Regions from separate parts of the Glutamicibacter bergerei genome, predicted to be linked through region 1. Evidence: riboswitches for the same ligand, from Rfam matches in the RefSeq annotation. Region 1 holds a riboswitch; each other region holds the start of a gene.

Region 1 (5,220 bases):
TCGTTTCCTCATCCCTTAGACAACTAGTGCGCGGGGCGAACCCGCGTGGGCGGTAATGATGCGTGGATCAAGCTTCGGATGAATCAGGTCAACGAGCAGGTTCACCACGGTGAATGCCGCAGCCGTGAGCAAGACCAGCCCTTGCACCAACGGAATATCTTGTACGGTGACCGCTTGCAACACCAACTGCCCCAAACCGGCACGGGCGAAGACGGTCTCGGTGATAACCGATCCAGCCAGCAGCGTGCCGACCGTAATACCCGCAATGGATAGAGCCGAAGGTGCCGCATTTTTCAGGGTGTGGCGGTAGAAGATCCAGGATTCACTGGCTCCCTTAGCTCGCAGCACATCAACGAATGGCTGCCGGTTCACTTCCTGCACGCTTTTGATCAGCACCTGCGCTATGGGTGCGCTGAGGTGAATTGCTAAGACGATGATCGGCACCGCCAACGCGAGCAATGAGCCGTCGGGGAATAAGGACATCACACCGAGCTGAACAGCGAGGATCTGCAACAGCACCAACCCAAGCCAGAACACGGGAATCGAAATCATCAACGGTGGCAAGTTGAGCAACGCTTTGCGCACTGTGTTGTTGCGCGACAGGCTAGCTGCCGCGGTCAAGAGCACCGCGAGCACAATGGCCAATGCGAAGGCGCTACCGGCGAGGATCAACGTAGAGCCGATGACCTCACCGATGCGGGTGGATACCGCCGACCCCGAGGACAACGAATACCCCAAGTCCCCGGTGAATAGCCCGCCAAGCTGATTGAGATACTGAACGATCAGCGGCTGGTCATATCCGTAGTAGGCCTTCATCTGTGCGATGGTGGCCGGATCGGCAGAGGAGTCTGCGGAAAGGAAGATTGTCACCGGGTCGTTCGGCAATGCCTGCACCGCCAGAAATACTGCGGTGTAGGCCAACAAAATCACCAGTAGTGCCTGCCCTATGCGTTTAGCAATGTATCCACCCATGATGTGTTTCCTTAACCGTTGCTCTTCCAAGCACCCTGGAAGATTGGTGCGGTGCCGGAAGTGAAGTCGATATGTGCGTCCTTATTGGCGCCGTATACCTGCACTTCATCCCACAGCACGAGGGTCAGCGCCTTGTCGAGTACCAGCTCACGCTGTTCTTCTTCCACGAGTTTCAGGTGTTCTTCCTCGGTGGTCGCCGCCTGCTCACGGGTGAACAGGTCGTTCAGTTCTTTGTCTGCATTGAGGGTCTGGTTGTTAGTGGCCGGTGCATAAACCGGGCCCAGGCCTCCGTAGGCAAACTGCCTGGTTCCGAAGAATTCGATCTGGTCATCGACCATGGCGTTAGTGAGGAAAGAATTATCTGCAGCACGGTTCACCAGCTGAACACCGATCTGGCGCCACTGCTGCTCAATCAGTTCAAAAGCAGGCTTAATGACCACAGAGTTATTCGAGCTGGCTACTGTGATTTCAAGTTTCTTGCCGTCCTTTTCACGGATCCCATCCGTACCCACCTTCCAGCCAGCCTCCTCGAGCAACAACTTGGATTTTTCCGGGTCATAGCCAAGCTCTGCGGAAAGGTCCACAAAACCTGGAGCCTGATGGTTGAGGATCGAACCGGCGAGGACATAGCTGTCAGAAAGCACCGTGTCCTTCAACGCCTGCCGGTCGATACCTACCTGCAATGCCTGGCGCACCTTCGGGTCATCCAGCTTGCCTGAGCCGATGCGTATCGCTGCGTGATTAGTTGTCAGATCGACGCCCTGCGCGGCCAATACCTGGCCACCGCCAGCGCTGAGCACATCCTCGTCTACCGGTTGCAGCCCGCGGACCAGATCAACCTGGCCTGATTGCGCGGCACCAGCACGGTGGGCCACCTCGGGCAGGTATTTGATCACCAACTTTTCCAGGTAGGCATCTGCCTGGTTTGCTGCGGTTTCTGGCGCCCAGGCGTAATCATCCCGGCTGGTAAAAACAACTTCTTCATCGGCTTTTTCGGATTCAAAGACAAACGGGCCGGAACCAACAATTTTCGCGATCGCTGTTTGTCCTGCGTTATCCAGCTTCAGGGTCTCCGGGGAGACTAGCCCGGCAGTGACCGAAGACGTCGCACGGAGGAAGTTAGCATCCGGGCGCTTCAGCGTCACCTTGACCTTGTTCTTGTCTACAACTTCGGAGCTTTTGTAAGCGGCGAAATCTACGTTGGGCTGAATCTGTGCCGATTTAATGCCTAAGCCCAGGGCATCTAGGTTCTTTTGCACTGCTTTGGCGTCTAGGTCCGTGCCGTCCGAAAAAGTTACACCGTCGCGGATAGTAAAGGTGAATTCCGTTTGCGTCTTATTCGCGGTGAAGTCCGAGGCAATCCAGCCCACAACTTTCCCGGATTCAACGTCAAAGTAGGTCAACCGGTCCAGTACCGAGTTGAGCACATTGGCCTTCTCATAGAATCGTGCGGCCTGGGTCTGCCAGTTATTGATCGGGGTGACTTCCGCGAAGGTAAAGGTTCCGCCTTCCACCGGCGTTCCGCTACCTGCGGCCGTCGTAGGATCGGAGCTTTGACCCGTTGCGTTGCTTCCGTCACAGGCTGTCAACGTTAATCCAACTGCTGCCAGCAACGCCACGGTCTTAAGACCAAGGTTCTTATTGCGCATTTTCTGGTGTTCCTCTCGGTAAGTTCCCGAGGATTACGCCTAGATCCTGGCCCTACCGCAAGGTTGCGGGAAGGGAAAAGACAGACTTCTCCCCTGTGTGGACCGTTGCGAAATCTAGCAATCTCCATCGGTCCTGGCCTTAGCACCGCTCCTGCTAAAGGACGGTTGCTGCGACGTCAACGAGCCAGGTCTCTCAGTCGCTCTGGATGGTTAGCATTCGGTGTGTTTTCCGAATAATTCAAGTCTGTGCCCGGGGCTATGGTGTGACCAACCATGACGTCATATACGCGTCACGAAGCCATCTGCGAGCTGCTCGACACGGAAAAACGCGTCACATTCTTCTCAAGATCTCGTCATAAGTCACTTCGTGACGCTGTTACAAATTATTCCTTGACGGTACTCCAAAACTGCGCGTTAATTTCAGCTGAAAAATCTTAAAAGTTAAGGTCAGTTCGAACCGAGATAGTTCGAACTGACCTTTCAGTTCGGCTTGGTTGCCAGATACGCTACTTCGCCGATACCGGAGTCAGTACACCGTGCACTAAGGGATCTTCCGTGCTTTCCAGATACTCCTGCAACCGCGGGTCGGAGAAGACCTCAATCAGTTTTGCAGCGTCAGGGGTCTTGGAGAATTTGGTACCAAAAATTAGCTTTGAGGCGAAAGTCCTCGGTGGTTCAGGGAACAGGAGTCCTTTATCTCGACCCACTTTTCCGGCATCAAACTGTGAGACATAACCAATCGCGACATCCACGTCGTCAAGCATGCGTGGCATGGTCATCAGCTCCGCTTCCTTCAGCTTGAATTCATGCGGATTGTCTACCACGTCAGCCATTTTGGCAGTGCGTGGTTCGATGTCTGGGTTCAGGCCGAGCAGACCTTCGCGTTCGAGCAGCCAGAGCGCCTGGCCCTGGTTCGCGACGTCATTGGGAAGTAGCAGTGTCGCCCCCTTGGGCAGTTCCTCGACCGAGCCATACCGGCTGGAGTACAACCCGAAGCCCCACTGATAGAGCTCTACGGTTGCGGTGAGATCAACACCGGCGGCCTCTGCAGACTGTTTCATGTACCACTCGTGTTCAAAAATGGTCGCATCGAATTGCCCCTCGGCCACGGCGCGGTTGGCCTGGATCGAATCCTGCAACCCAACGGCTTCAATTTCAATTCCGTAGTCCGGTGCAATGTTCTCGGCGACGTATTTCAGTATCTGCTCTTCCCCGGCCATCGCTGGTTCGTAGTGGACCTTGAACTTTGTCTTGCTTGGCTGATTGGCTGCGAGTGCGGGCGTAGATCGTTGCTGTACTAAAAGTGCGCCAAGTACGAGTGCCACGATGGTCGCGCAAGCGGCGATGGTCCAGGGCAACTTGGCGGTGTTTTTGCGAAGGGTGAAGCCGTGAACGTGGCCATTGGGTGAAGTTGTCATGATCTTCTCGTTTGTTTGAGGGCGCTTAGGGGCGTGCCAGCGCACGGGCGATACGGTCGCCGAGGAATTGGACTATTTGCACGGTCACGATCAGTGCGAGGATGGTCGCAATCATGACGTTCATATCAAAACGCTGGTATCCGTAGGTCACCGCAAGATATCCGATACCACCGGCTCCGATAGTTCCGGCGATCGCCGAGTACTCGACCATGGAGATGGTGTTCAGTGTGATCGCTGAGGCAAGTGCTGGCAACGCCTCGCGTACTTGAGTGGAGCCAATGATTTGCAACGGGGATCCACCGGTCACCAAACCGACTGCAAGGTTTTCCTTGGGCAGGTCGTTCAACGCGTTTTGTACTAAACGGGCGAAGAATGGAATACCCGCAATAGTCATGGGTACAATGGCAGCCCAGATGCCGATGGTAGTTCCCGTGATCCATTTGGTGAAAGGAATAATGGCAGCCATCAAGACTAGGAAGGGCAGCGAGCGGCCCATATTCACGATCCAGCTCAATGTGGCATGGCTCTGCGTGTGCGGGAAGAGGCCTCGCCTGTCGGTGTTGAACAGAGCCAGTCCCATGATGCCGCCAAAAATGATCACTAAGACCATCACGATTCCTACCATGGCCCAGGTCTCTGCGTAGGCAGGGAGCATCAGGGAACCCAGCTCACTCCACGGGGTATCTGTACCCACAGTGACGCTTTCGGTTGGAAGACTCATACCGTCACCTCGATTCGTGTTTCACCATTGATCTTGTCTGTGCGCAACGCCTGCGAATGGGCGGTGGCGTGTAGTCCCCAACCGTCGAGTACCTCGATGGCTCGTGCTTCGCCGATACCAGATAGCCCTATTTCAACGCGGCCCAGCGTGCCTTCTTGGTGGGCTTCTACGGATCCGCCAAGCAGTGCCACCGTGGCACCATATTCGCTGCCTAATTTGGAAATCCATGAAGGATCAATCTGCGTCCCGCGGTAAGCGACGGTCAAGGCAAAGTCGTAACCGGCTGGCACCAGGTCTGGGTGCAAGGGCAAAAGCTTGGAACCAGTTACCGATTCCGGGTTTGCCACCAGTGCGCGCAGTTCGCCGTATTCGGCGATTCGGCCACCATCTAGCTGTGCCACGCGGTCGGCGATATGACGTACCACATCCATCTCGTGGGTAATCAAGATGATTGCCAGCC
Region 2 (5,220 bases), 600 kb from region 1:
AATCAGTGAACTCAAACTGACCGAAATAGGCGAAGCAACAGCCCTGTGGCGGAGCGTCGAGCTTACGCGGCCATGGAATGATCCGGAGGCAGATGCACGTAAAACACTGGAGAATCAGAGCTCTACGATTCTTGCGGGACGTCATGAGCAAAGACTGGTAGCTACAGCCATGGTTGGGTTCGACGGACACCGAGGCTGGCTATATTACGTGGCGGTCCAACCCGGCATGCAGGGCCAGGGGTTTGGACAGGAGATTATGGGGGCAGCGTCGCGTTGGCTTGCTGAACAAGGGGTGCCCAAAGTACAGCTCATGGTGCGTACCGAGAACACTGATGTGATCGGATTTTACGAGCGGCTAGGCTACGAAGCTCAAGAAGTGGTGGTCCTAGGCAAAAGGCTTGGATAGTTGGAACGACAAAGGGTAGGCGAGGACGTTGCCGTCCGCACCTACCCTTTATTTCGACGTTCTTTGTTATAGCGTGACCAAACCATTGTCGGTTTCAAAGGTGACCGACAAGATGCCCGGAGTGCCGTTGGGTGCTTCGTATTCCATGCTCACCGCGCCAAGATTGACGTTCTCTGGCTGGCCTAGCCAGTCTAGGACGCGGTCGCGGGAACCAGCGATAGTGATGCTTTGAATCGCACCTACAGGCTCTAGAGCCTTCGAAGGGTGCAAATCCTCCGTTCCTGCGTCCCAGCGAAGCAAATACGGAACCTGCGGATCAGCGATGAGCCCCTTGATTCCAACTTGCTGCCAGGTGAGTTCGCGGCCGTCTGGGAACTTGCGGTTTCCCGGAACAGATTTACGTCCCAGCCGCTCTTCGGCGCTGGAGAGGTCTTCAACGGAAACGCACCATCCCATCCAGCCGCCGCCAAGCTCGGAGCGGGCTCGTACTGCCTGCCCAAACGGTGCTTTGTCGCTGGAAGGGTGGTTTAGAACTTCAACAACTTCTAGGTACTGGTTGTGCTTGAGCGGGAAAATTACATTCCGCGTTCCAAAACGCGGATGTACGCCCCCCTTGACGAATTCCAGGCCCAAAGCCTTGGAGATTCTTTCGGCGGTTGGCATGAGCCCATCGGGGCCACATGCGTAACTAACGTGATCTAGCCTCATCATGTGCCCCATCATGTCACTATGTGATCTCAGTCTCGACTTAGGCGACCCTAAGTGGTAATGGTGGGATCGAACAGTCTGCATAAATTTCTTCATTAAAGATCTATATGACCGATTGAGTCACGTTAAGCTATCTCATATTGCCAAATTCTTCGGCTATCGGGCAGACTTGAGTCAGGTCATGAGTCCCAGTAACAAGCCCCGGCTTACTGGGCGGCAACCCTCCGCCGCGGTGGGGTGCCCCGGGTGAAGACCTGGCCCTCGACGCACCAAGCGTTGAGGACAAGCGCGGGTTACCCCCTTCGAAAGCTCCTCGACGAGGAATTTGCCGTCGGTGTGTTTTTGAGTGGTGTACCCCCATAGTCGACAAACAATATGGAGGAAACCATGAGTAACAACTGGTCTTTTGAAACACGCCAGATCCATTCCGGGCAGCAACCAGATCCGGTCACCGGTGCGCGTGCCCTGCCGATTTTCCAAACCACGTCTTTTGTTTTCCCGAACGCCGAGAGCGCCGCGGCTCGCTTCGCACTGCAGGAGCTGGAGCCGATTTACACCCGTATCGGTAATCCAACGCAGGAAGCGGTCGAAAACCGTATCGCGGATCTTGAAGGCGGCGTCGGCGCACTGCTGGTCGCCTCGGGGCAGGCAGCAACCACCCTCGCAATTCTCAACTTGGCTCAGTCTGGAGACCACTTGGTGGCCAGCCCGAGCCTCTACGGTGGAACGCAGAACCTGCTCAAGCACACGCTGCGCAAGCTCGGTATCGAGGTCACCTTCGTGGCGGATCCAGACAACTTGGATCAGTGGCGTGCAGCGGTGAAGCCAAATACCAAGGCCTTCTTCGGTGAAGTCGTCTCCAACCCGCGCCAAGACATTTTGGACATCGAGGGAGTCTCACAGATTGCCCATGAGGTCGGGGTTCCACTGCTGGTTGATAACACCTTGGCAACCCCATATCTGATCCGCCCCATCGAGTGGGGCGCGGATATCGTCATCCACTCGGCCACCAAGTACCTCGGTGGTCACGGCACCGCCATTGCCGGCGTAATCGTGGACTCGGGCAAATTTGATTTTGCGAAGGATCCGGAACGTTTCCCGGACTTCAACACCCCCGATGAGTCCTACAACGGTTTGGTGTTCGCCCGCGATCTGGGCGTTGATGGCATCCTTGGTGCCAATCTTGCCTACATTCTGAAGGCTCGCGTGCAGTTGCTCCGCGATCTGGGCGCGGCTGTCGCACCGTTTAATGCTTTCCTTATTGCTCAAGGTCTGGAGACTTTGTCTCTGCGTATCGAGCGTCACGTGCAAAACGCGAAGGAAGTAGCCGTCTGGCTTGAAAGCCAGGAGCAGGTTGAAAAGGTCGCTTACGCTGGCCTGCCTTCCTCGCCGTGGTTTGAACGCGGACAGAAGTACTCGGCAAAGGGTGTCGGCGCGATTATTGCCTTCGATATTGCTGGTGGACTCGAAGCTGGCAAGGCTTTTGTGGATGCGCTGGAGCTGCATTCACATGTGGCCAACCTCGGTGACGTTCGTTCGCTCGTCATCCACCCGGCGTCGACCACCCACGCGCAATTGACCGAAGACGAACGTCTGGCCGCCGGTGTGCGTCCGGGCCTCGTTCGGTTGAGTGTGGGACTTGAAAACATCAAGGATATTCTCGCTGATCTGCAACTTGGTTTTGCTGCCACTAAGCAGCTCTCTCACCAGGAATTGCAGGAAACCCTTTAGGCATGGCATCCATAGTGACTACCGAAGAAACTCTGCCATCGCAGGAACTTACCGACGGGCAAGACGGCATTTTGCGTCGTGCGTTCGTGGGGGAGTACACCTTCGAAACCGGTGGCTACCTACCGCAGATCGAGTTGGCCTACGAAACATGGGGCCAGCTTAACGCGGAGGGGACCAACGCGGTGCTGGTGAAGCACGCGTTGACCGGTGATGCGCACGTATCGCGCGGAGATTCGCAGACCCCGGGCTGGTGGGAAGATTTTGTCGGCCCCGGGCTAACTGTTGATACCGACAAGTATTTTGTCGTGGCCATCAACATCATCGGTGGTTGCAATGGGTCCACCGGACCTAGTTCGCCAGATGAGCACGGCAACGCCTGGGGTTCACGCTTCCCCTTTATTACCATCAAGGATTCCGTGCGCCTCGAAGCGCGGTTGGCCGACCTGCTCGGGGTGCACTCCTGGCATACGGTCATCGGCGGTTCCATGGGTGGGGCACGAGCCCTTGAATGGGCGGTTGAATTCCCGCAACGCGTAAAGAACGTGGTGGTGATGGCCTCCACGGCGCAAGCCACGGCAGAACAGATCGCTTTTGCGCAGGTGCAGACCGAGGCCATTCGCCTCGATCCCAACTTTGCGCAGGGCGACTACTATGCCAACGGAGTGCGCCCGGATGCCGGATTGGGCCTGGCTCGACGCCTGGCGCATATTACCTATCGTTCGGAGGCTGAGCTTGAAGCGCGGTTTGCGCGTAATGCGCAGACCGGCGAACAGCCGTTTGTTACAACACGCGGCCCACGCGGCCGATACCAGGTGGAAAGCTATCTTGATCACCAGGCGACCAAGCTGGTTCATCGTTTTGACGCGAATAGCTACCTGGTGCTCACCGAGGCTTTGATGAGCCATGACGTGGCGCGCGGTTACGAATCGCTCACGGTTGCGCTGGCTCGACTGGAGAAGGTGAATGTGGTGGTCGCCGCGGTCAACAGCGACCGGTTGTACTTCCCGGCGCAGTCTGAACTGCTCGCCGCCTCGTTGCCGAAGCCTAAGCCGGTGCATTACATCGATTCACCGATTGGACATGACGGTTTCCTGACGGACGCCAAGCAACTTGGACCGGTACTGACCGCCCTAGTCTTTGATGACTAAGGGCTAAAAACTAAGCAGTCATATACATTTGGGACGTGGATTGTCGCACCAGTAATCGGTGCAACAAACCACGTCCCATTTGTTTTGTGTCTTTATTTTTGTCCGGGAGCGCTATCTCCAGCACCCAGCGAGGCATTCGGCGGCTGCACGGCGAAGGGCGTGGGAAGCGGTCTTTTTGCGCTAACTCCATCACCGGAAGACTGGTGGCGAATCCTGCGCAGGATCCACGGACCAAAGTACTCGCGAGCCCATTGCAGGTCTTCAATTCGTGCTTCGCGCCAGCTTCGGGTTGCGTGTTCTAATTGCGCGTCCATGACGCGTTCGTGGGGAACGTTCAGTGCATCGAGCACCATTGCGGAGATCACTTGGTGGCCCGCGGGGGAAAAGTGCAAGCGATCCGGATCCCACATTTGTGTTTGGCGCAGCTCGCTCAATGCCCAGAGATCTCCCACGACTGCGTCATGACGTTGGGCGATGGCACGGACGTTTTCGTTGTAAATTGCGACCTTGCCACGAATCCCACCAAGTACCGGGGTGTCGCGAATGTCCGGGCCGGTCAGTAAAACAATGGTGGCCCCAGTGCCACTTAACTCATTGATGGCGCCATCTAGCTTTTCGGCGATTTTATCCGGGTCGCCGCCGGGCCGGATGACATCATTTCCGCCCGCGCAAATGCTGATCAAATCCGGTTTAAGCGCGATTGCTGGTTCAAGCTGTTCTGCAACTATTTGATTGATTAGCCGTCCGCGGATGGCTAAGTTTGCATAGGCGAAATCCGGAACGGTGGTACTTAATTGCTGGGCGACGCGGTCAGCCCACCCACGATGTCTTCCCGGATTGTGCGGATCGGGGTCACCTATTCCCTCTGTAAAAGAATCTCCGAGCGCAACGTAACGCCGCCATGGATGATGTACTTCTTGGGGTGGGGCTGCCGGGCCGGAGATTGGGTTTTCAGACACTCCTACATTGTTACTCTTGGGTAACTTTATGTCAACGGATGAGAACAATTAATCGCGCAGCGCTTGGCTTCGCGCTTGCGTATATTCTTCGCGAGAAATGATTCCGCGTGTAAGCAGATCGTCTAGCTCGGATAGTTTCTGTTCCGTAGTTTTCTTCGGAGCTAGCATCTGCGAGCGAGCCAACCGGGTGGCGACGTCTGTCTGTAGGGTGAATGGATCAAATCCCGCTTTTCTGGTTGCCTTGTAATTTCGAACTGCGATGTAAATG
Region 3 (5,220 bases), 990 kb from region 1:
CGGCTAGCTCTGGCGGAAAATCCTGTGGGATCTGTTCTTCGCCGTCGAAGGTGGTGTCGGCGATGATTTCTCCGGTGGGTAGCCGCTCGGTGACAAATCGTCCGGAATCTACGTAAATGCACATGATTTTTGTGTCCGTGGGCGCTGCCAGTCCAATGACGGCTTCTAGCACCGAAGGCGACTGTCCAGGCTCAACACCAACGAGTAAAATACGCTCGGTCATCTGTACTCCCACTGATCAGGCCGAGTTGATCTTCGGCTTCACTCACGACTAATTTTCGTCGTTAAACCCATTATGACAGGGAGTTTCTGCGTTGTCTGCAACATTCTAGAAACGTCTTGAGCTCCCTTACTGGCCTAGGCTAAACCGGCTGGAAGGCACGCTGTTGGGGTCCCGCAAGTTATCCGGAACCCAAACATGCTCGCGCTCGAAGTTAGCCGTGATGATGCCGCGAGTGTGAATGCTTGTGCTGATACCGGTCGTGATGCGCCAATTTTTTCAGGTTAATGTGGCGCTTGACCGCTGGGTAGTACCCGTTGAGATAACCGGTGGTGGTTGGGTGCAAGTTGAACGGGTCTTCAAGGTTAGCCAGATTAAAACTGATCCAGGATTGGGTGGCACCCACCCCATGGTTCATAAACGCTCCGGTCACCGAAACGAAGGAGCTATCCGTGCCTTTGGTGGCAGCCTTGATAGTTCGATTAAGCGTGTCCCCTAACTTATTCAGTGCCCGTGCGTTCTTGGCCGTGATCAATGGCTGGTCGCCGTGAGAACTGGTGAACAACCGCGGATAGCCCAGCACGAGGATCTTTGCGCCGGTGGCCGCATCGATCTGTTTGAGTGTGGATCGCACATCCGCACGCAGTGCCGGCATGGACGCGTAGCCGAGTTTCAGCATCCCCTGGCATTTCTCTGCGGTGCTCCCACCGGCACAGGCTGCGACGGTTTCACCCCACTGCAAATTATTTCCACCCAAGGTGAGGGTAACCAGATCTGCTTCCGCCAGTTGTGGAGCTACCCCGGCCGCGACCTGAGCAATCTGTGCAGTGTTAAAGCCTGTGCAGGCCGCATCGGCGGTGAGTTTGACGCCAGGTAACTGATCGATATTGGTTACGTGTGACGGGCCGGTGGTTTGCAGACAACCGTCGAAGGGACCGGGCTTAATAGATCCCGAGCCAAAGCCGGCAGAATACGAATCACCCAAATTTACGTAGTTGATCACCACGGTACTATTGCTTCGCGTGGTTGGTGCAAGTGCCGTGGCCGGTGCCATGCCTGCCAACAGAAGGCCGGCACTGGCGATGCCGGCGGCGATAAGCGTCAATAATCTGGACTTCTTGATGCCGTTCATTGGATTGTCCCCTGTTTACAGCGTGCGCTGTGTCTGGAACACCGCGCAAATTGCCCGTACTGCCGGGCCACCATCATAGGATTACGACTTTGACGGCAAATTCCCGAAGCCCTTGATCCCCACGATCTAGGGCTACCACCGGGCAAAATACGGCACCGGATGACGCACACGCAACCAGGTTGAGCCCTGTGTCTACGTTTGCCATATTCTACGCCGAACATTCATGCCGGTGAAGGTCAATGCAGAGTTCTATGTATGCGACAAATATTGGTCAAGCTAAAGTGTCGGTGCACTGGTTTATGCTGTTTATCAGGTTCAAGAGCCGTAGTCCTAAGTACCTGGCTGACTACGCGGCAACCCTCCTCCATCAGTGGGGTGCCCCAGGGGAAGAACCGGTCCGCGGTGAATATCCGAGGACAAGTTGATGAAAGGAACCACCATGTCTCATTCCGAGCTAATTGACGCGTATGGGTTGCCACAAACCGAGCTGGCAGCCAAAAATTCTAGGCTGGCCTGGGAACGCCGGTGGACCGCGGTGCTACTAGAGCACAACTACACTCCGGCGGGGCTCTACGATAATAAGTTTTCCCAGTTTATGGGCTTGAACAGTGTCAGTCGCGGACTGCTTCACGGGACCTCTGCATTGCGTCCTGAGCTCTGGCGCGACTATGCGCAGCGGTGGGAAAAAGTTGGGGTGAACCCCGAATTATTTGCCTTGATTCTTTCGCTGCTACCGGACGCAGTGGACACCGCCTTGCGAGCTGCGTCGGATCTGACCGCTGAGTTCGCGCTGCATGACCGGTTGCGCACTCTAAATATCGATGGCGGGCTGTGGGGTTCTGACAGCCAACAGCTGATCCCCGAACAGTGGGCCGACTTTCCATATCTGGTTCAGAAGGTCGGTCCAACCCGAGCCTTGAGGTGTTTCCTCAGCGCCGGCCGCGACCAGTAATCACGCGGCCAGTAACAACTAAGTAGGGCGTTAACCCCAACACTTGATGCCCGGCACTTGGCGCCGGGCATCAAATTTTGAACAGTATTTAGCGCAGCACCACGGTGCGGTTGCCCCAGAGGAACACCCGTCCCTCACAGTGCCACTTCACCGCATTGGACAGCGCCTTGGCCTCGGTATCGCGCCCGGCGATCACCAAGTCCTCGGCGGTGTAGGTGTGGTCCACCTCTTGGACCTGCTGGGCGATAATCGGCCCCTCATCGAGATCTGCGTTCACATAGTGCGCCGTAGCTCCCACGGTCTTCACCCCGCGGTCCCAGGCCTGGTGGTACGGCTTGGCTCCTTTAAAGGAAGGCAGGAAGGAGTGGTGGATATTAATGGTGCGTCCCGAAAGCTTGGTGGATAGCTTATCGGAGAAGATCTGCATATAGCGCGCGAGCACCACCAGTTCGGTGCCGGTCCTCTCGATGATCTCTTCCAGCTTCGCTTCGGCGGCAGGCTTGGTGTCCTTGGTGACCGGGATGTGGTGGAAGGGGACCTTGTGCCATTCCACCAGCGAACGGTGATCAGGGTGGTTAGAGACCACACCAACAATGTCGATAGGCAGCGAGCCGGTGTGCGCACGGTGCAACAGGTCGTTGAGGCAGTGCTCAAATTTAGAGACCATGATGAGCACTTTGGTGCGTTGTCCGCGCTCACGAAGCTGCCAATCCATCTGGCGCTCGGCGGCGATTGGCGCAAATTCTTCGCGCATCTTTTCCAGCAGGCCAGGGACGTCATCCCCGGAGAAGTCCACACGCATGAAGAGGCGTTGGGAGGACATATCGTCATACTGTTTCAGTTCAACGATGGTGCGTTCGTGTTCTACTAAAAAGCCGGTGACATCGTGTGCGATGCCCATGCCCTCTGGGCACTGCAACGTCAGTATGTGTCGGATCTGGTCGCCCATCAAGGTCCTTCCGTGGTTCGTCTTTGAAACCTAGTGCAGGCAACTATTGGGTCGGTCCAGTTTGGACCGACCCAACGGTTGCAGCCATTCTCCCAAGCGAACTTGGTAGGTGGTGATCGTTCTGTGGCTAGATTACCGGTTCCGAAGCAAACTCGTTCATTGCGTCGACCAACCAATGCACCACATGCTCGGTGAATGAGGCGCGTGGCATCAGGTACCAACCATTTTCGGTGGTGCGCCAGAGCAGGATGGGCACGTTAGCCAGCGTGGTGGTGATCGCCTGGTTGACCGCAAAACTGCGTGGATGCAGGTCTGCCGGGCAACTCTTGCGAAGCACCAAGGATGCTGCCTGACCGGTGAGCTCGAGCACCGTACGGTTTGCCGACAGGTCGGTGACTTGGCCTTCATGCTCAGCCAAGGCAGCTTCCAAGGTGGGGCTCAGATCTTCACCGGCGGCGTTGAAGACCGAAAATTCGTCCGGCCCCAACCAGAGCACCGCGGTGCCTGACACGTCTCCGGACACTTGACCGACCTGTTGCGGCAAGCCCACACCGGTAGCCTGTGCCAGAGCTTGATGGCCGGCGCTCCCCGGAACCGCACGCAGCGAGATCTGGGTGGAGAAAGCAATCTCGCGTAATGCGACGGCGCGTTGCCCGGTGACGGTGGCCGCGGCCATGAGCTGATCGAGGTGCGCTGCCGGTGAGCGGCGTAGCTCGGTGGTTGATTCGATAACACTGTGCTTAGCCATCTCGGCGGCTGCCTTCCGGATCGTAGAGGACGGTTTCTGAAACCACCACGTCGACCAGCTGGCCGCCGTATGGGGTTTTGAGCACTTCGCCGATGCGATTGCGCCCGTTCTTGATTAGCGCCAGGCCAAAGGTGCGGCCCAGTGCCGGGGAGTTGTAGGAGCTGGTGACCCAGCCTTCCATTGGGGTGATCCCGTTGTCGCTTAATGCGTCGGCAGTGACCAGTGCAGCACCTTCTGGAAGGCGCAGGCTCTTATCCACCGGCAACACGGAGACCAACTGCTTACGGTCCTCGCGCTGGTTATCTTCGCGGCTAAAGGAACGCTTGCCCACGAAATCTTTCACCTTGGAAACAACCCATTCCATGCCTGCATCCTGGGGGGTCACCGTGCCGTCGGTATCTTGCCCGACGATGATGAAGCCCTTCTCGGCGCGTAGCACGTGCATGGTTTCGGTGCCGTACGGGGTGATGTTGTACTCCTGGCCGGCGTCGAATACCGCTTCCCAGGTGCGCAACCCGTACCAGCTCGGTACCGCAATTTCGAAGGCCAGCTCGCCGGAGAAGGAAATCCGGCTGATCCGGGCAGGGGTGCCGTTCTCCAAGAGCGTGTCCTCAAAGGCCATGAATTTGAATGCCTCGTTGGAGACGTCCAGTTGCGGCGCCAGCTTAGCGATCACCGCACGGGACTTCGGGCCAACCACCGCGACGGTGGCCAGTTGCTCGGTGACCGATGTGAAGACGACATCCAGCTCAGGCCATTCGGTCTGCGCCCATTCTTCCATCCAGTCCAGCACATCTGCGGCGCCACCGGTGGTGGTGTGCATCAAGAAACGGTCCTCGGCCAGTCGCAGGGTCACCCCGTCATCGAAGATCATGCCGTCGGCCTTGCACATGACGCCGTAGCGGCCCATGCCAACTTTTAGCTTGGTGTAGCCGTTGGTGTAGATGCGGTTGAGGAATTCTGCTGCGTCCGTGCCACGGATCTCAATTTTGCCCAACGTACTGGCGTCGAGCATGCCCACCGATTCGCGCACCGCGGCGCATTCACGGTACACCGCTTCGTCCATGGTTTCACCCGCCTGTGGGTAGTACCAGGGGCGCTTCCACTGACCGACATCCTCAAATTCGGCGCCATGGGCCAAATGCCAGGAGTGCATCGCGGTGATGCGAGCCGGATCCAACAGTTGACCACGGTTACGCCCAGCCAGCGCCACGAAGGA
Region 4 (5,220 bases), 340 kb from region 1:
CAACAAGCCGATAACAAAGACACTCACCGAGGCATAGAGCGGGATTTTAGGACCACGTCGATCCGATATTTCACCGGCGGCAACCATGCCAAGCATGGCACTAGCCATGGGAGCGGCAAAGGCCAGCGCAAAGTAGCGTTGCCCGTCTAATAATTCGCTAACCAGTGGCATCACGGTGGTCACAGCCATCGATTCAAAGGCCACCAGGAACACTAAAACAAACATTCCCACTGTGGTGGCTAAATATTTGGCGTCGTAGATCGACTCGATACCCGAAGTTTTTGCGGGTGGGGTGGGTGACGAAGGCATACCGTCATTCTTTCATCGAATGCCATGCTCGCTGATTCGGCATCTTTGGTTAGTGTTTATTCAGCTTTGCTTTGTAAGCTGAAGGCATGCTTAACGAAGATACACGTCGCCGCATGGTCAAAATCACCGCGGTTTCTCTTGCAGTGATGGTTGGTGCCACGGGAATTCTTTCCAGCGGGGTACTCAGCCTTTTCTAGCCTGCCCAATCCGTGCGAAGGCTAGCTACTAACTTAAAATGTTGGGCTCGAGAAATCTACATGATTTCTCGAGCCCAACATTTTTGCTTTGGTTCAAGGCAAATTCTTAGCCATCGTTTTGCATGTTGCTGAAGCGCGAGTAGTGGCCTTGGAAGGCCACGGTGATGGTCTTGGTAGGACCTGCACGGTGCTTAGCGATGATCACGTCGGCTTCACCCGGACGATTTTCCTTGTCATACACGTCATCACGGTGCAGCAAGATGACCATGTCGGCGTCCTGCTCGATCGAACCCGATTCACGAAGGTCCGAAATCATTGGCTTCTTGTCGGTACGTTGCTCGGAACCACGGTTCAGCTGCGACAGGGCAACCAGCGGAACGTCTAGCTCCTTGGCCAGCAGCTTGAGGTTACGTGAGAACTCAGAGACTTCCTGCTGACGCGATTCCACGCGCTTACCGGAGCTCATCAGCTGGAGGTAGTCCAGGATGATCATGCGCAGCTCATTGCGTTGCTTGAGCCGGCGGCATTTCGCACGAATTTCCATCATGGACATATTCGGCGAATCGTCGATGAATAGTGGCGCTTCGTTCAGCCGTCCCATGGTGGTGGCAATCTTGGTCCACTGCGCGTCTTCTACCGAACCCTTACGCAGGTCCTGGAGCTGAATGGACGCTTCCGCCGAGAGCAGTCGCATCGCAATTTCATTGCGGCCCATTTCCAAGGAGAAGAAGACGGTAGCCATATTGTTCTTAATGGCCGCCGAGCGGGCGAAATCCAGAGCAAAGGTTGATTTACCCACTGCCGGACGGGCCGCGATGATAATCATCTGTCCGCCCTTCAAACCTTGGGTCAGCTCGTCGAATTCGTAGAATCCGGTAGGCACACCGGTAATTCCGTCGCCGGCATTGGCGGCGTTCTCGATTTCATCAACTGTTCCTTCGATGATGTCCGAGAGGCGTACGTAGTCTTCACTATTTCGGTTTTCGGCAACCTTGTAGACCTCAGCCTGGGCTTCATTCACGATGGCGTCAACTTCGCCATCTGGCGAGTAACCCATCTGCACGATACGTGTTCCGGCATCCACCAGACGGCGAAGCACCGCCCGCTCACGGACAATCTCAGCGTAGTAGCCGGCGTTTGCGGCCGTTGGTACCTGTTGGATGAGATTGTGCAGATAGGCAGCTCCACCGACGCGGGCGATTTCGCTGCGCTTGGTGAGCAGATCCGAGACGGTCACTGCATCGGCAGGTTCACCACGACCGTAGAGATCGATAATTGCATCGAAGATTGACTCGTGGGCTGGACGATAAAAATCTGTTCCACGCAACACCTCAACCACGTCGGCGATGGCATCTTTAGACAGCATCATGCCGCCGAGAACCGACATTTCGGCAGGAATATCCTGCGGCGGGGTACGACCCGCCTCAGAACCCTGACTTTCGTAGACCGGTTCCGCACTCATAACAGACACTTCCATCCCCTATTGAACCTCTGGGAAATACCCTTGTGCCCCGATGGCAACGCTCAAGCATGTCACTGCCGACCGACGCTATAGCGTCAGCGGTACCTGTGGATATATCAGTCCCAAAGCCAACACTAGGTCTCTTATCTATAGCCGTAAACTCGGTTATCCACAAGATCTGTGGATAAGCATGCTCTCGCTGTGGATGACCCTGTGCGTGACTTGGGGAGAAGCTTGTGGATTACCACACTTAAACTCATTGAACTATGAGTTGACTAGTATAAATATATTTTGACGCCTGTGGATAGAAAGTTTATTTCTTTGTAGAGACAATCTTCTCAACTTACGTTATCCACAGGATAAAGTCCGGAATTACGGTGTATTTCGCCTTATGATGGAACTTATCCACGCACTGTCCACATGCATGTGGACAGTTTTGTGGATAATCAACAGTCTTAGAAGTCGGTAGTCACAGCGACTATAAGCTACTGAGTCGTAACTTTGGGCGAAGTAATCCACAATTAAGCTCAAAGTCGCCCGCGTCGACTTGTGACGCACGGAGTCCCGGCATCAACTCGAGACCTACTGCTTAAACAGCATCGCGCCGCCGGCCTCTTGATCAAGAGGCCGGCGGCGCGAAAAAGCTATTTAGACGAATTCCGGGACCGGTAACGAGTGAAATCGTGAATCATGGAAGATCGATGGAAGATGCTCGGCCAGCTTATGGCCATGAACTTCTAGCAGTACCACCCAGTGATCTCCCGCTTCTACCTCACTATAAATTGAGGTGTCGAGCCATAGTGTGGAGTCCTCAATGAACAATGAACCATCGGCGCTACTGTGTGTATTAATACCGAGGAACCGATCGCCCTTCTTCGATGCGATCTGCCCGCAGACTCCTTCATTGCGCTCACTGAGCACTGAGACACCTATGCGGTTAGCACCGCGCAACTTTGGCCAGGTATTTGAGGTTTTCTGCACCGCAAACATCACTAACGCGGGTTCCAGTGAGACCCCCACGGTGAACGAGGAGGCAACAATTCCCGTCTTCTCACCGTCGATATCGGCGCAAAGCGCGGCAACTCCGGATGGGTGCTGCGCGAAAACTTTGCGTAACGTCAGCGCGTCAAGCTCTTGATTCAAAGACATGCTTTGCTTCCTTTACTTCATACACATCGGTACGGCGACGGTCGGCGACAGGACAAAAGCACCTACTGCTTACTTTGGCCCGCCGTCGAAGGTTTTACGCCTCGATGTGCGGTACTTGTATCGTGCGGTGTTGCACGACACCGAATCCTCACCTGGAGCACCCCGCTACCGTATAGAGGGTTGCCGGCCAGCTAGCCAGGGCTTTTGCTGACGCTCATGATTCTGATTAAACGATATTGGGCAACGTGCGTAACCGTCAAACAAATCGCTTCGCAAATCGAAATATTCGAGCTGAAATTCGATGAGCACCCATTTTTTGTTGGCAAATCAGAAAATTATTCATTTTTAGCGCTGCTCAGACTTATCCCAATACTCCCTTGCGCATTAAACCAAAGTTGCTAGCCTGATCCCATGCGTCCCGGACCAGTAGCCATCGGTAAAACCACTGCTTACCTCGGTATTGCCCTGGCCTGCGCTGTTTCCATAACGGCCTGCACTGCGCAGCCATCAGCACCACCAGTCAACGTCTCCAACAGTGGTTCTGCATCACAAACAGCCGAACCCCGCATCGTTGCCGATGAGCTAAATGCTCCCTGGTCAATGGTTTTCGCGGAGAGTACGCTCTTGGTTTCAGAACGTGATTCTGGACGAATATTGGAAATAGACACGGAAGGAAATCAGCGGCAAGTTAGCAAACTCAACGACGTAGTTCATGGTGGTGAGGGTGGACTGCTCGGGCTGGCTTATCAACGGCCATACCTGTTCGCCTATTCGACCGCCGCCGATGGGAATCGAATCCAGCGCTTTGAGGTAACTGGAGAGGCTGGAAATCTGAGCCTCACAAATCCACAAACGCTTATTTCAGGGCTACCTTCGGCAACGATCCACAATGGCGGACGGTTGGCCATCGGACCAGATTTGATGCTCTACGCAACCGTTGGTGATGCCGGAAATGAATCTTTGGCCCAAGACCTAGACAGCTTCGGCGGAAAGATCTTGCGACTAACCATCAACGGTGAAGTTCCGGAAGATAATCCTTTTCCCGATTCTCCGGTGTTTAGCTTCGGTCATCGTAATCCGCAGGGACTCGCCTGGGCTAGCGATGGAACCATGTACGCCAGCGAGTTTGGGCAAAACCGCTGGGACGAGCTGAACCTGATCAGAGCGGGTGCTAACTACGGGTGGCCGGTCACCGAAGGTATCGCCAATAATGCTGACTACGTTGACCCGCTCCAGCAATGGAGCACTGAGTCTGCGAGCCCTAGTGGCATGAGCATTCACCAGGACGTACTTTATGTGGCTAACTTGCGTGGTGAACGGTTGCGAATCATCGATTTGAACTCACCGAGTGATTCCACCGAAGCCTTCACCGGCAGCTACGGAAGGTTTCGGGACGCAGCGGTCACTGCTGCCGGAGAGCTTTGGGTATTGACCAATAACACCGATGGCCGCGGTACCGCGCAGGAATCTGATGACAAGATTCTCGGTATTTTTCCCGCAAAGTTTAGTCAGTGACATAGTCACTGACCGCTGAATTTCGCCCACTCGACGCAATGAGACTGCGTTTCTTTGTTTGACCCTGCGGTTCATGCCACGATATTAGATGGAAGTGCTTCAGCTCACATCTGCAAATTGAAGTAAACCACAACGATGAATCGAAGGATGTCGCGCACATGGTCATGACTCAGGCAAACCATTCGGAACTCACCCCTCTGCGTTTCCTACAGCGTTCGGCCGAGGTTTATCCATCCAAGACCGCGATCATTCACGGCTCACGAAATTACAGCTACGCACAATTTGAGTCCCGTGTGCAACGCTTTGCGCAGGCCATCAGGACGCGTATTAACCCAGGTGACCGGGTAGCCGTGTTGGCCCCCAATACTCCAGAAATGCTGATGGCGCACTACGCGGTACCACTGGCAGGAGGCGTGCTGATCGCTTTAAATACGCGACTCACCGCCCACGAGCTGCGCTACATCATGGATCACTCCGAGGCGAAGATACTTTTTGCCGACACCGAGCTGTTGGCTAATACTTCAACCTTGCGTGCCGAGATTCTGAGCCTCGAAGCACTGATTGAGATCACCGACGACCAGTACACCG

The links. A riboswitch is a leader RNA that binds a small molecule or an ion and turns the genes downstream of it on or off. The one in region 1 is predicted to bind S-adenosylmethionine.
Region 2: another riboswitch for S-adenosylmethionine. It lies ahead of ACX5K5_RS04150 (bifunctional o-acetylhomoserine/o-acetylserine sulfhydrylase); the one in region 1 lies ahead of ACX5K5_RS01370 (ABC transporter substrate-binding protein).
Region 3: another riboswitch for S-adenosylmethionine. It lies ahead of ACX5K5_RS13415 (hypothetical protein); the one in region 1 lies ahead of ACX5K5_RS01370 (ABC transporter substrate-binding protein).
Region 4: another riboswitch for S-adenosylmethionine. It lies ahead of ACX5K5_RS16315 (flavin reductase family protein); the one in region 1 lies ahead of ACX5K5_RS01370 (ABC transporter substrate-binding protein).

What each region holds. Positions count from the first base shown of each region.
Region 1 is NZ_CM137131.1:286,987-292,206, reverse strand. Features, by position in the region: gene ACX5K5_RS01375 (ABC transporter permease) at 16-972, opposite strand; gene ACX5K5_RS01370 (ABC transporter substrate-binding protein) at 984-2,621, opposite strand; SAM riboswitch class I at 2,743-2,834, opposite strand; gene ACX5K5_RS01365 (MetQ/NlpA family ABC transporter substrate-binding protein) at 3,128-4,039, opposite strand; gene ACX5K5_RS01360 (methionine ABC transporter permease) at 4,065-4,760, opposite strand; gene ACX5K5_RS01355 (methionine ABC transporter ATP-binding protein) at 4,757-5,220, opposite strand, start outside.
Region 2 is NZ_CM137131.1:890,115-895,334, forward strand. Features, by position in the region: gene ACX5K5_RS04140 (GNAT family acetyltransferase) at 1-406, shown strand, start outside; gene ACX5K5_RS04145 (VOC family protein) at 473-1,117, opposite strand; SAM riboswitch class IV at 1,292-1,409, shown strand; gene ACX5K5_RS04150 (bifunctional o-acetylhomoserine/o-acetylserine sulfhydrylase) at 1,502-2,845, shown strand; gene metX (homoserine O-acetyltransferase MetX) at 2,848-3,993, shown strand; gene ACX5K5_RS04160 (SGNH/GDSL hydrolase family protein) at 4,086-4,952, opposite strand; gene ACX5K5_RS04165 (SHOCT domain-containing protein) at 5,001-5,220, opposite strand, start outside.
Region 3 is NZ_CM137131.1:2,888,368-2,893,587, forward strand. Features, by position in the region: gene ACX5K5_RS13405 (universal stress protein) at 1-223, opposite strand, end outside; gene ACX5K5_RS13410 (GDSL-type esterase/lipase family protein) at 435-1,352, opposite strand; SAM riboswitch class IV at 1,666-1,781, shown strand; gene ACX5K5_RS13415 (hypothetical protein) at 1,792-2,304, shown strand; gene purU (formyltetrahydrofolate deformylase) at 2,393-3,253, opposite strand; gene soxG (sarcosine oxidase subunit gamma family protein) at 3,381-4,001, opposite strand; gene ACX5K5_RS13430 (sarcosine oxidase subunit alpha family protein) at 3,994-5,220, opposite strand, start outside.
Region 4 is NZ_CM137131.1:3,535,953-3,541,172, forward strand. Features, by position in the region: gene ACX5K5_RS16305 (MFS transporter) at 1-309, opposite strand, end outside; gene dnaB (replicative DNA helicase) at 613-1,968, opposite strand; gene ACX5K5_RS16315 (flavin reductase family protein) at 2,617-3,117, opposite strand; SAM riboswitch class IV at 3,224-3,339, opposite strand; gene ACX5K5_RS16320 (PQQ-dependent sugar dehydrogenase) at 3,529-4,632, shown strand; gene ACX5K5_RS16325 (acyl--CoA ligase family protein) at 4,791-5,220, shown strand, end outside.